One region of the Bradyrhizobium sp. BR 10261 genome, then DNA from elsewhere that is predicted to be linked to it. Evidence: riboswitches for the same ligand, from Rfam matches in the RefSeq annotation. Region 1 holds a riboswitch; the other holds the start of a gene.
The links. Region 1 has a riboswitch for ZMP and ZTP ahead of glyA (serine hydroxymethyltransferase). Riboswitches for the same ligand answer to the same signal wherever they lie in the genome.
Positions count from the first base shown of each region.

Region 1 (4,061 bases):
CCCGTTTCCCCGCTTCTGATGATTTTCGCTCGTGATCCATTGGTTGCTCCCTTTGTAGTGAGGACGCTCCTCCAGGAATAATTCTTGTCCAGCTTTCAGCCGTAGATTTCTAATCGGATCGCGTAGCCTTTGTTCCCTTTTCCGCCCGGTCCGCTCTCCCGCGATGGAGTCCGCGTAGCAGAACCAGGCTTTCCACTCATATGCGCCCCGATGCTTCTTACAGCGGACCTCATGGCGGCCGTGACGAAATCACCCTATAAAACACGGATGCTCGACTCCTGGAACTATCGCCCATGGGCAGCCGACTCGCTGATTGAAGTCGGAACGCTTTCGGCCGCGGAGCCTATTGCGCTCGCCTGTCACGTCCACCCCGACGTTCAGATCTCCGCGATCAGAAGAGGATGGCGGATCTACGCGACATCGTTCGGTGAATTCCGTGCGACCGCTGGCGACGTCGTGATCATTCCCGCCGGCGTCCCCCATTCCTCCCATGGAGGCGAGGGATCTGTCGTGACCCATTTGTACGTACCGAACACTCGCGATGCCGTGCGGCGGATTGCAAGGCCGAGACACCTGCGCCATTCACGCGCAGTTTCGCCTGAGGACCTGCTCGATGCGGTCGGCGCTGCTGATTTGAGCGATGAGGTGCCCTTTGCGAAGACTTTGGATCTGGCGAAGCTCGTCCTGTGCAATGATCTCGAGATTGGTGTGGTCGCGGAACGGTCGGGCTACTCGCGCGACGGTTTCATTCGGGCCTTCAAGCGTCAGATCGGCGTGACGCCTGGCGCCTATCGTTTGGCGATACGCGTGGCGGCGTCCCGGATGCGGCTCAAGCGAGGCGACCCCGTCGCGGACGTTGCCTATGCCGAAGCATTCGCTGACCAGAGCCACTTCGGCAGGCATTTTCGGCGCGCCTATGGCGTGACGCCGGCGGCCTACCGCAGCGCGTTCGCAGTCGAACGGTCGATTTCGTTCCAGACGCGGCGTAGGGGAGGCGCCTAAGCTGTCCGCTCCTTGCTCTGATGGGTCTGAAGGAGCCGCATGAATTTCCTCGCATCTCTTGTCGTCCTGGCCGCAGGCTTCAGCCTCGCGCTTCAACAAGTCCTGAATGCAAGCCTTGGTCACGCGTTGCAATCTGCGCGGTGGAGCGCGTTTGTCAGCTATTGTGGAGGGACCGTGGCTCTGCTGCTGCTGCTCATCGCCGTCCGTGAACCGATTCCCGACGCAGCGTTCGCCGGCCGCGCTCATTGGATGGCGTGGACAGGCGGTGTGTTTGGCGCGATGTTCATTGCCACCAGCATCTCCATGGTGCCCCGGCTCGGCGTCACGTCGGTGGCAACGCTCATCATCGTCGGCCAATTGCTGAGCTCACTGGCCTTCGACCAGGTCGGCTTCTTCGGCTTGCCGCGACAGCCCATCACGGTCCTGCGAGGAATCGGCGTTGTGTGTCTCGTCACCGGCGTGACGCTCGTACGCGGATAGCTTGTCCGCCACGGGTGACCCACGGCCGCACGAACTGGCAGTTGCAGACGGTGCGCAGGTCGGCTAACCTTGCTTTGCGAAGAGCCCCCGTGCTCATTCGTCCTATCGCGCGACTGGCGAGCTAACGTGGAAACGACCACGGTGAAGCGCGAATGGTTCGGACGCCGATCGCCTGGGCAACCCATCTGCTGGAAAAACAGCGTGTTGAGGAGCCCGAGCATGCCGTCATTTCGCAACGAACTGTCGATCAACGATTCCGAGATCGCCGCCGCCCTCGCGGGGGAGGAGCGCCGTCAACAGGACGGCGTCGAACTGATTCCGTCGGAGAATTACACCTATCCGGAGGTGCTCGAACTGCTCGGATCGGTCTTCACCAACAAATATTCCGAGGGATATCCTGGACGCAGATATTACGGCGGCCAGCAGTATACGGACGACATCGAGAACCTCGCCCGGCAGCGGGCCTGCTCGCTGTTTCGTGCCGAGCACGCCAACGTTCAGCCGCTTTCGGGATCACCGATGAATCAGGCCGTCTATCTCGGCCTGTTGAATCCCGGCGACACCATTCTCGCCATGGACCTCTCCCATGGCGGTCATCTCACCCACGGCGCGCCGGTGTCCCACATGGGGCGTCTGTTCAACTTCATGCGCTACAAGACGACCCCATCATCAGGCGCGATAGATTTCGACGAATTGCGCGCGATTGCGCGTGAAGTGCGCCCGAAGATGGTGTTGTGCGGCTACAGCTCCTATCCGCGCGACCTCGACTATGCCGCATTCAAAAGCGTTGCCGACGAAGTTGGCGCGCTCACGATGGCTGACGTGAGCCATTATGGCGGATTGGTTGCCGCTGATGTCATGCGCAATCCGCTTGATGCCGGCTTTGACGTCATGACAACGACATCGCACAAGACGCTACGCGGCCCCCGAGGCGGGATCATCCTGTGCCGGAGGGAAATTGCGGGGCGGATCGATGCGTCTGTCTTTCCAGGTCTGCAGGGCGGACCTCACATGAATGTCGTGGCCGGGATTGCCGTGACGCTCAAAAGGGCGGCGACCCCGGACTTCCAGGGTTACGCGCGGCAGGTCTTGCGCAACGCGAAGGTTCTCGCCGGCGCACTGATGGAGCGCGGCATGAAGCTGGTGACGGATGGAACTGACAATCACATGATGGTCGTCGATACGGCAGCGTCCATCGGACTCGACGGGCGAGCAGCCGAGGAGGTGCTCGACGCCATAGCCATCACCACGAACAAGCAGGTTATTCCAGACGATCCGCGCCCGCCGCTCAGGCCGAGTGGAGTTCGCCTCGGGACACCGGCGGCGACCACGCGTGGCATGGGAGAGACCGAAATGCGTCGCATCGGCGAGTTCATTGCGGCTGCTCTGCGGGCCAACGGCGACGATGCGGTTCTCGCGCGCCTCAGGTCAGAGTGCGTCGAGATGTGCCGAACCTTCCCTGTTCCAGGTGTGGTGTCCGGGTCGGGAGCGAACTGATCGGCCTGCACGCCAGCTGATAGGCAGAACGGGGTTGGACGCTGGCGCCCAACCCCGATCCCGCGCGTCGGATACACGACGCGAAAGCGGGCGTCAGACCCGTCCGTTGACCGGCAGTAGCGCGCCGGTGACAGCACTGGCGGCGTCGCTTGCCAGGAAAAGGATAACATCGGCGAGTTCCTTCGGCGCGACCCATTTGGCGGGATCGGCCTTCGGCATGCTGGCGCGGTTTGCCGCGGTATCGATGATCGAGGGCAGCACCGCGTTCACTGTGATCTTGCCTTTCAACTCGGCGGCAAGTGACTCCGTCAGCTTGTGCACGCCTGCCTTCGACGCCGCATAAGGACCCATGCCGGAGCCGGGCTGCAGTGCGCCCATCGCGCCGATATTCACGATGCGGGCCGCGCGCGAATTCAGAAGGTGCGGAATCGCCGCGCGGGTAGCGTTCAGCGCTGTCTCGACATTGAGAGCGTACATGCGCTTCCACGCCTTGGGATCGCCGTCGGCAATGGTCTCGAAGGTAAACCCGCCGGCAATATTGATCAGCGCATCGATTGCGCCGAATTGCGCCGCCGCGGCATCGATCGCCTTTTTCGCCTGGGCGGCGTCGGTCAAGTCAACGCCGCCGAGTTCGATCCGGTCAGCGGTTGCCGCGAGCTGCGGCGGCGCATGATCGATGCCCGCGACGCGCGCGCCATGCGAAAGTGCTTCCTCGGCGACCACCTTGCCAAGCGCGCCCAGCGCGCCGGTGATGACAACGACTTTACCCTTCATGGTGGTCTCCGCGCCAATGAGAATGGCTCCAGGCCGCAGCCAGACGGTTAGGAGGATCAAGCGCTCGCATCACGTCTTCCACTTGATCATCGTCTGCAGGACGCTCATTGGGCGGCCGGCGTAGGGCGGCTGAAATAGCATTTGGATCGGCGAGAGAGGGCCCTGGTAGAAGACCGGGCGCAATTTTGAAAAGGTGTTGAACCCCTCGCGCGCGTGGTAATGGCCCATGCCGCTCGCCCCGACCCCACCGAATGGCAGGTCGTGCTGGCCGACGTGCAGGAGAGCTTCATTGACTGATACGCCACCCG
Region 1 covers NZ_JACOFQ010000009.1:163,861-167,921, forward strand. Annotated here, with positions in the region: gene HYH07_RS12980 (hypothetical protein) at 1-40, opposite strand, end outside; gene HYH07_RS12985 (AraC family transcriptional regulator) at 232-1,002, shown strand; gene HYH07_RS12990 (DMT family transporter) at 1,042-1,482, shown strand; ZMP/ZTP riboswitch at 1,582-1,667, shown strand; gene glyA (serine hydroxymethyltransferase) at 1,702-2,979, shown strand; gene fabG (3-oxoacyl-ACP reductase FabG) at 3,073-3,753, opposite strand; gene HYH07_RS13005 (coniferyl aldehyde dehydrogenase) at 3,823-4,061, opposite strand, start outside.

Region 2 (4,061 bases), on a different contig from region 1:
CATCGTGCTCGGCTTCTTCGCCGCCAACCCCGAGACCGGCCGCACGCTGCTCGGCTTCACGCCGCTGTTCGGGCTCGATCCCGTCACCCATGAAGGCGATCGTGCTGCGGGACCGTTGACCGGGCTCTGGTTCATCGTTTTCGTAACGCCGATGTTCTTGTTCACGCCGGATTATCCGGCCAAGCGCCCGGTGCGCGAGGCGCTGTACGAAGGACTAGCTGATCTCAAGCAATCGCTGAAGGATCTGCCGCAGCAGAAATCGCTCGCCGCGTTTCTGCTTGCCAACATGATCTACACGGATGGTCTTGTCTCGCTGTTCGCCTTCGGTGGCATCTATGCGGCCGGCACCTTTGGCTGGCACACGATCCAGATCGGCACGTTCGGCATTATCCTCGCCATCGCCGGCACCTTTGGTGCCTGGCTTGGCGGCAAGCTCGATGACTACCTTGGTCCGAAGCGCGTCATCGCCGGCAGCATGCTGATCCTGCTGCTTTCGGTCGCGGCGATCCTGCTGGTGGACAAGGACAGTGTGTTGTTCGTCAAGGTCGCGCCGCCGGTGCCGGGCGGGCCATTGTTCGGCGCCGCCGCCGAGCGTGCCTATATCGTGCTCGGCTGCCTGATCGGCGCGGCCGGCGGTCCGCTTCAAGCGGCCTCGCGCACGCTGCTGATCCGCCTCGCGCCGAAGGATCGTATCGCGCAGTATTTTGGCCTGTTCGCGCTGACCGGGAAGGTGACGTCCTTCATCGGCCCGCTGCTGATCGGCGTGATCACCGCGGCCACCGCCAGCCAGAAGGCCGGCATGGCCGTGCTGGTCGTGTTTTTCGTGACGGGATTCGCATTATTGATGCGGGTGCGGGAGTAGCCCTCTCCATCGTCATTCCGGGGCATCGCGGAGCGATGAACCCGGAATCCAGAGGTTGTTGCGCGAGATTCCGGGTTCGCGCTGCGCGCGCCCCGGAATGACGGCGGTGAGATCAGTGCCGGAAGTGCCTTGTCCCCGTGAACACCATGGCGATGCCATGCTCGTCGGCGGCCTTGATCACCTCGTCATCGCGCATGGAGCCGCCGGGCTGCACCACCGCGGTGGCGCCGGCCTCGATACAGGCGAGCATGCCGTCGGCGAACGGGAAGAACGCATCCGACGCCACCACCGAGCCCTTGGTCAGCGGCTCCGCCAGCTTCAGCTCGTTGGCCGCATCCTGCGCCTTGCGTGCCGCGATCCGGGCTGAATCGACACGGCTCATCTGACCCGCGCCGATGCCGACGGTGGCGAGATCCCTGGCGTAGATGATGGTGTTGGACTTGACGTGCTTTGCCACCCGGAAAGCGAACTTCAGGTCGCGCATTTCGGCTTCGGTCGGCGCGCGCTTGGTGACGACCTTGAACGTCATGTCGTCGACCACGGCGTTGTCGCGGCTCTGCACCAGAAGCCCGCCGGCCACCGTCTTCGCCGTGAGGCCCGGCGCGCGGGGATCGGGCAGGCTGCCTGCGAGCAGCAGGCGCAGGTTTTTCTTGCCGCCGATGATGGCGATCGCCTCTTCGCTGGCGTCAGGCGCGATGATGACCTCGGTGAAGATCTTCGTGATCTCGCGCGCGGTGTCGGCATCGAGCGGCCGGTTCATCGCGATGATGCCGCCGAAGGCGGAGGTGGAATCACAGGCCAGCGCCTTGCGATAGGCCTCGACGAGGTTCGCGCCTTCAGCGACGCCGCAAGGGTTGGCGTGCTTGACGATGACGCAGGCCGCGGTGCGCTTGGTGTCGAACTCGCCGATGCACTCATAGGCCGCGTCGGTGTCGTTGATGTTGTTGTAGGAGAGCTCCTTGCCCTGGAGCTGCCGCGCGGTCGAAACGCCCGGGCGCTTGTCGGGCGTTGCGTAAAACGCCGCGGTCTGGTGCGGGTTCTCGCCATAGCGCAGCGACTGGATCAACTTGCCGCCAAAGGCGCGGAAGTCGGGTGCGTCAATCTCGAGCTGCCGGTTGAACCAGTTGGAAATGGCGGCGTCATAGGCCGCGGTGCGGGCATAGGCCTTTGCAGCGAGACGCCGGCGCAGCTTCAGCGTGGTCGCGCCGTTGTTGGCAGCGAGCTCGTCGAGCACGGCCTTGTAGTCGTCGGCCTCGACCACGACCGCGACGTCGTCATGGTTCTTCGCGGCGGCGCGGATCATCGCGGGGCCGCCGATGTCGATATTCTCGATGCAATCCTCGAAGCCGGCGCCTTTGTCGACGGTCGCCTCGAACGGATAGAGGTTGACGACGAGGAGATCGATCGGCGCGATGCCGTGCGCCTTCATCGCCTCGGCATGTTCCTTGTTGTCGCGAATTGCGAGCAGGCCGCCATGCACCTTCGGATGCAGCGTCTTGACGCGGCCATCCATCATCTCGGGGAAGCCGGTGAGGTCCGAGACATCCTTCACCTTGAGGCCGGCCGCGGCGATCGCCTTCGCGGTGCCGCCAGTCGAGACCAGTTCGACGTCATGCGCGGCAAGCGCCTTGGCGAACTCGATCAGGCCCGATTTGTCGGAGACGGAGAGCAGGGCGCGGGTGACGCGACGGGGATGGTCAGTCATGAGCAAGATCCTCTGTTCAGGGAGTGTCTATGCCCAGGCGCGCGGCGGATATGTGTCGCGCTTCCCGATGGTGCTCCATCCAAGGTCGCCAGTCGCGCGAACGAGCGCTCGATAGCAGCTTTTGGCCGTATTCACAACGACGAGATGGGACCGAATCGAGCGCGTCTACAGCGGAAGTTCCGGCTCGCGCCGTGCGTTACGGCGGGCATTGGTGACCGCGGGCGAGGCGGTGGAGCGCACAAAGCTCCAGCGGATCGTGGGCGCCTGACGGGCATCCTGGCGGATCACGATCTGGGCGGTGCGACGCGGGCCGTCATTGCCGGCCAGGAACACGCTGTCCTCGAGCTCGACCTTGTCGTCCAGGGCCTCGAAGGTCCAGACATCGCGGTTCGGCAGCACCAGCATGACGCCGCGCGCATCCGACAGCCGGCTCGCCTTCACCGCGGGATGCAGGTGGAAGCGCAGCGCGAAATCGGCGTCAGCGCCCTTGAGCCGCGCGCCTTGCGGCGGCGACAGCGTGTCCTCGCCGTCGATCCGCGTGCCGTCGTTGGCGACCATCAGCACGCGCCGATGGATCACCCCGAACTTGGCGAGATAGCCATTCTGCGAGGTCGTCAGCAGCGTGCCGCCCTCGACGACCTCGCGATAGCTCTCGACCTCATGAGGGCCGCTGATGATCGGCGCGCCGTGCAGCAGCCGCTTCATCGCCGACATCTCGACGAATTGGCAGGACGAGGTGTCGTGATAGGTCAGCGTCGAATGCGCCGCGGTGCTGCGCGCAAACGGCCGCCAATTGTCGCGGCCTGTGGTCGGCATGCCGCAATTGGTGACGATGCGGCTGATGCCGGAGGACAGTTCGAACGACAGGCAACCGGCATGCGCGTCGTGGCTGACGCCGGGCGGCGGCGGCGCGCCGGTGTCGATGATGACGGTGGTCGGGCCCGCATCGAGGCGCTGGAAGCCGGTGTGCGGCATGTTCGCCATCGGCGCGCCATGGGTATCGTCATAGGCGAGCAGCGTCGCGAGCACATCCGATGGCGTCGCGCTCATGCCGTTGAACAAAGCGAAATTGCCGTCGCCGTGCCGGAAGAAGCGCAGCATCGGCATCATGCGGTCGATCGCATTGAGCAGCGCCGGCGGCGGCGCGATGTTGCGCGCGGCAAAGGTCTGCCGCAGCGGCAACAGGTCGATCAGGAGCTCGATCAGCGCACCCGGATTGCGCGAGATGTGGCCGCCGTCGGGGAGGATCTGCCGCTGCAACTCGTCGGAGAGCTTTTTCGATGCGCTGCGGATATGGCGGGCCTGATTGGCGAGGCAAAGCGTGGTGTAGCACAGCGCGATCTGCACCTGGAGTTTCGGCACCCCGTCGGGGATGTTGACCATGGTGTAACGCAGGAAGCGGATCTCGCGCGCCAGTGCGCGCAGGTAACGGCGGTAGAATTTGTTGTCGGTGTCGTTGAGCACCAGCGGCGCCTGCGACAGCAGCGAGATCAC
Region 2 covers NZ_JACOFQ010000023.1:113,115-117,175, forward strand. Annotated here, with positions in the region: gene HYH07_RS25170 (MFS transporter) at 1-862, shown strand, start outside; gene purH (bifunctional phosphoribosylaminoimidazolecarboxamide formyltransferase/IMP cyclohydrolase) at 975-2,567, opposite strand; ZMP/ZTP riboswitch at 2,592-2,673, opposite strand; gene HYH07_RS25180 (heparinase II/III family protein) at 2,733-4,061, opposite strand, start outside.
Region 2: linked by a shared signal. The riboswitch ahead of purH (bifunctional phosphoribosylaminoimidazolecarboxamide formyltransferase/IMP cyclohydrolase) and the one ahead of glyA (serine hydroxymethyltransferase) in region 1 are both predicted to bind ZMP and ZTP.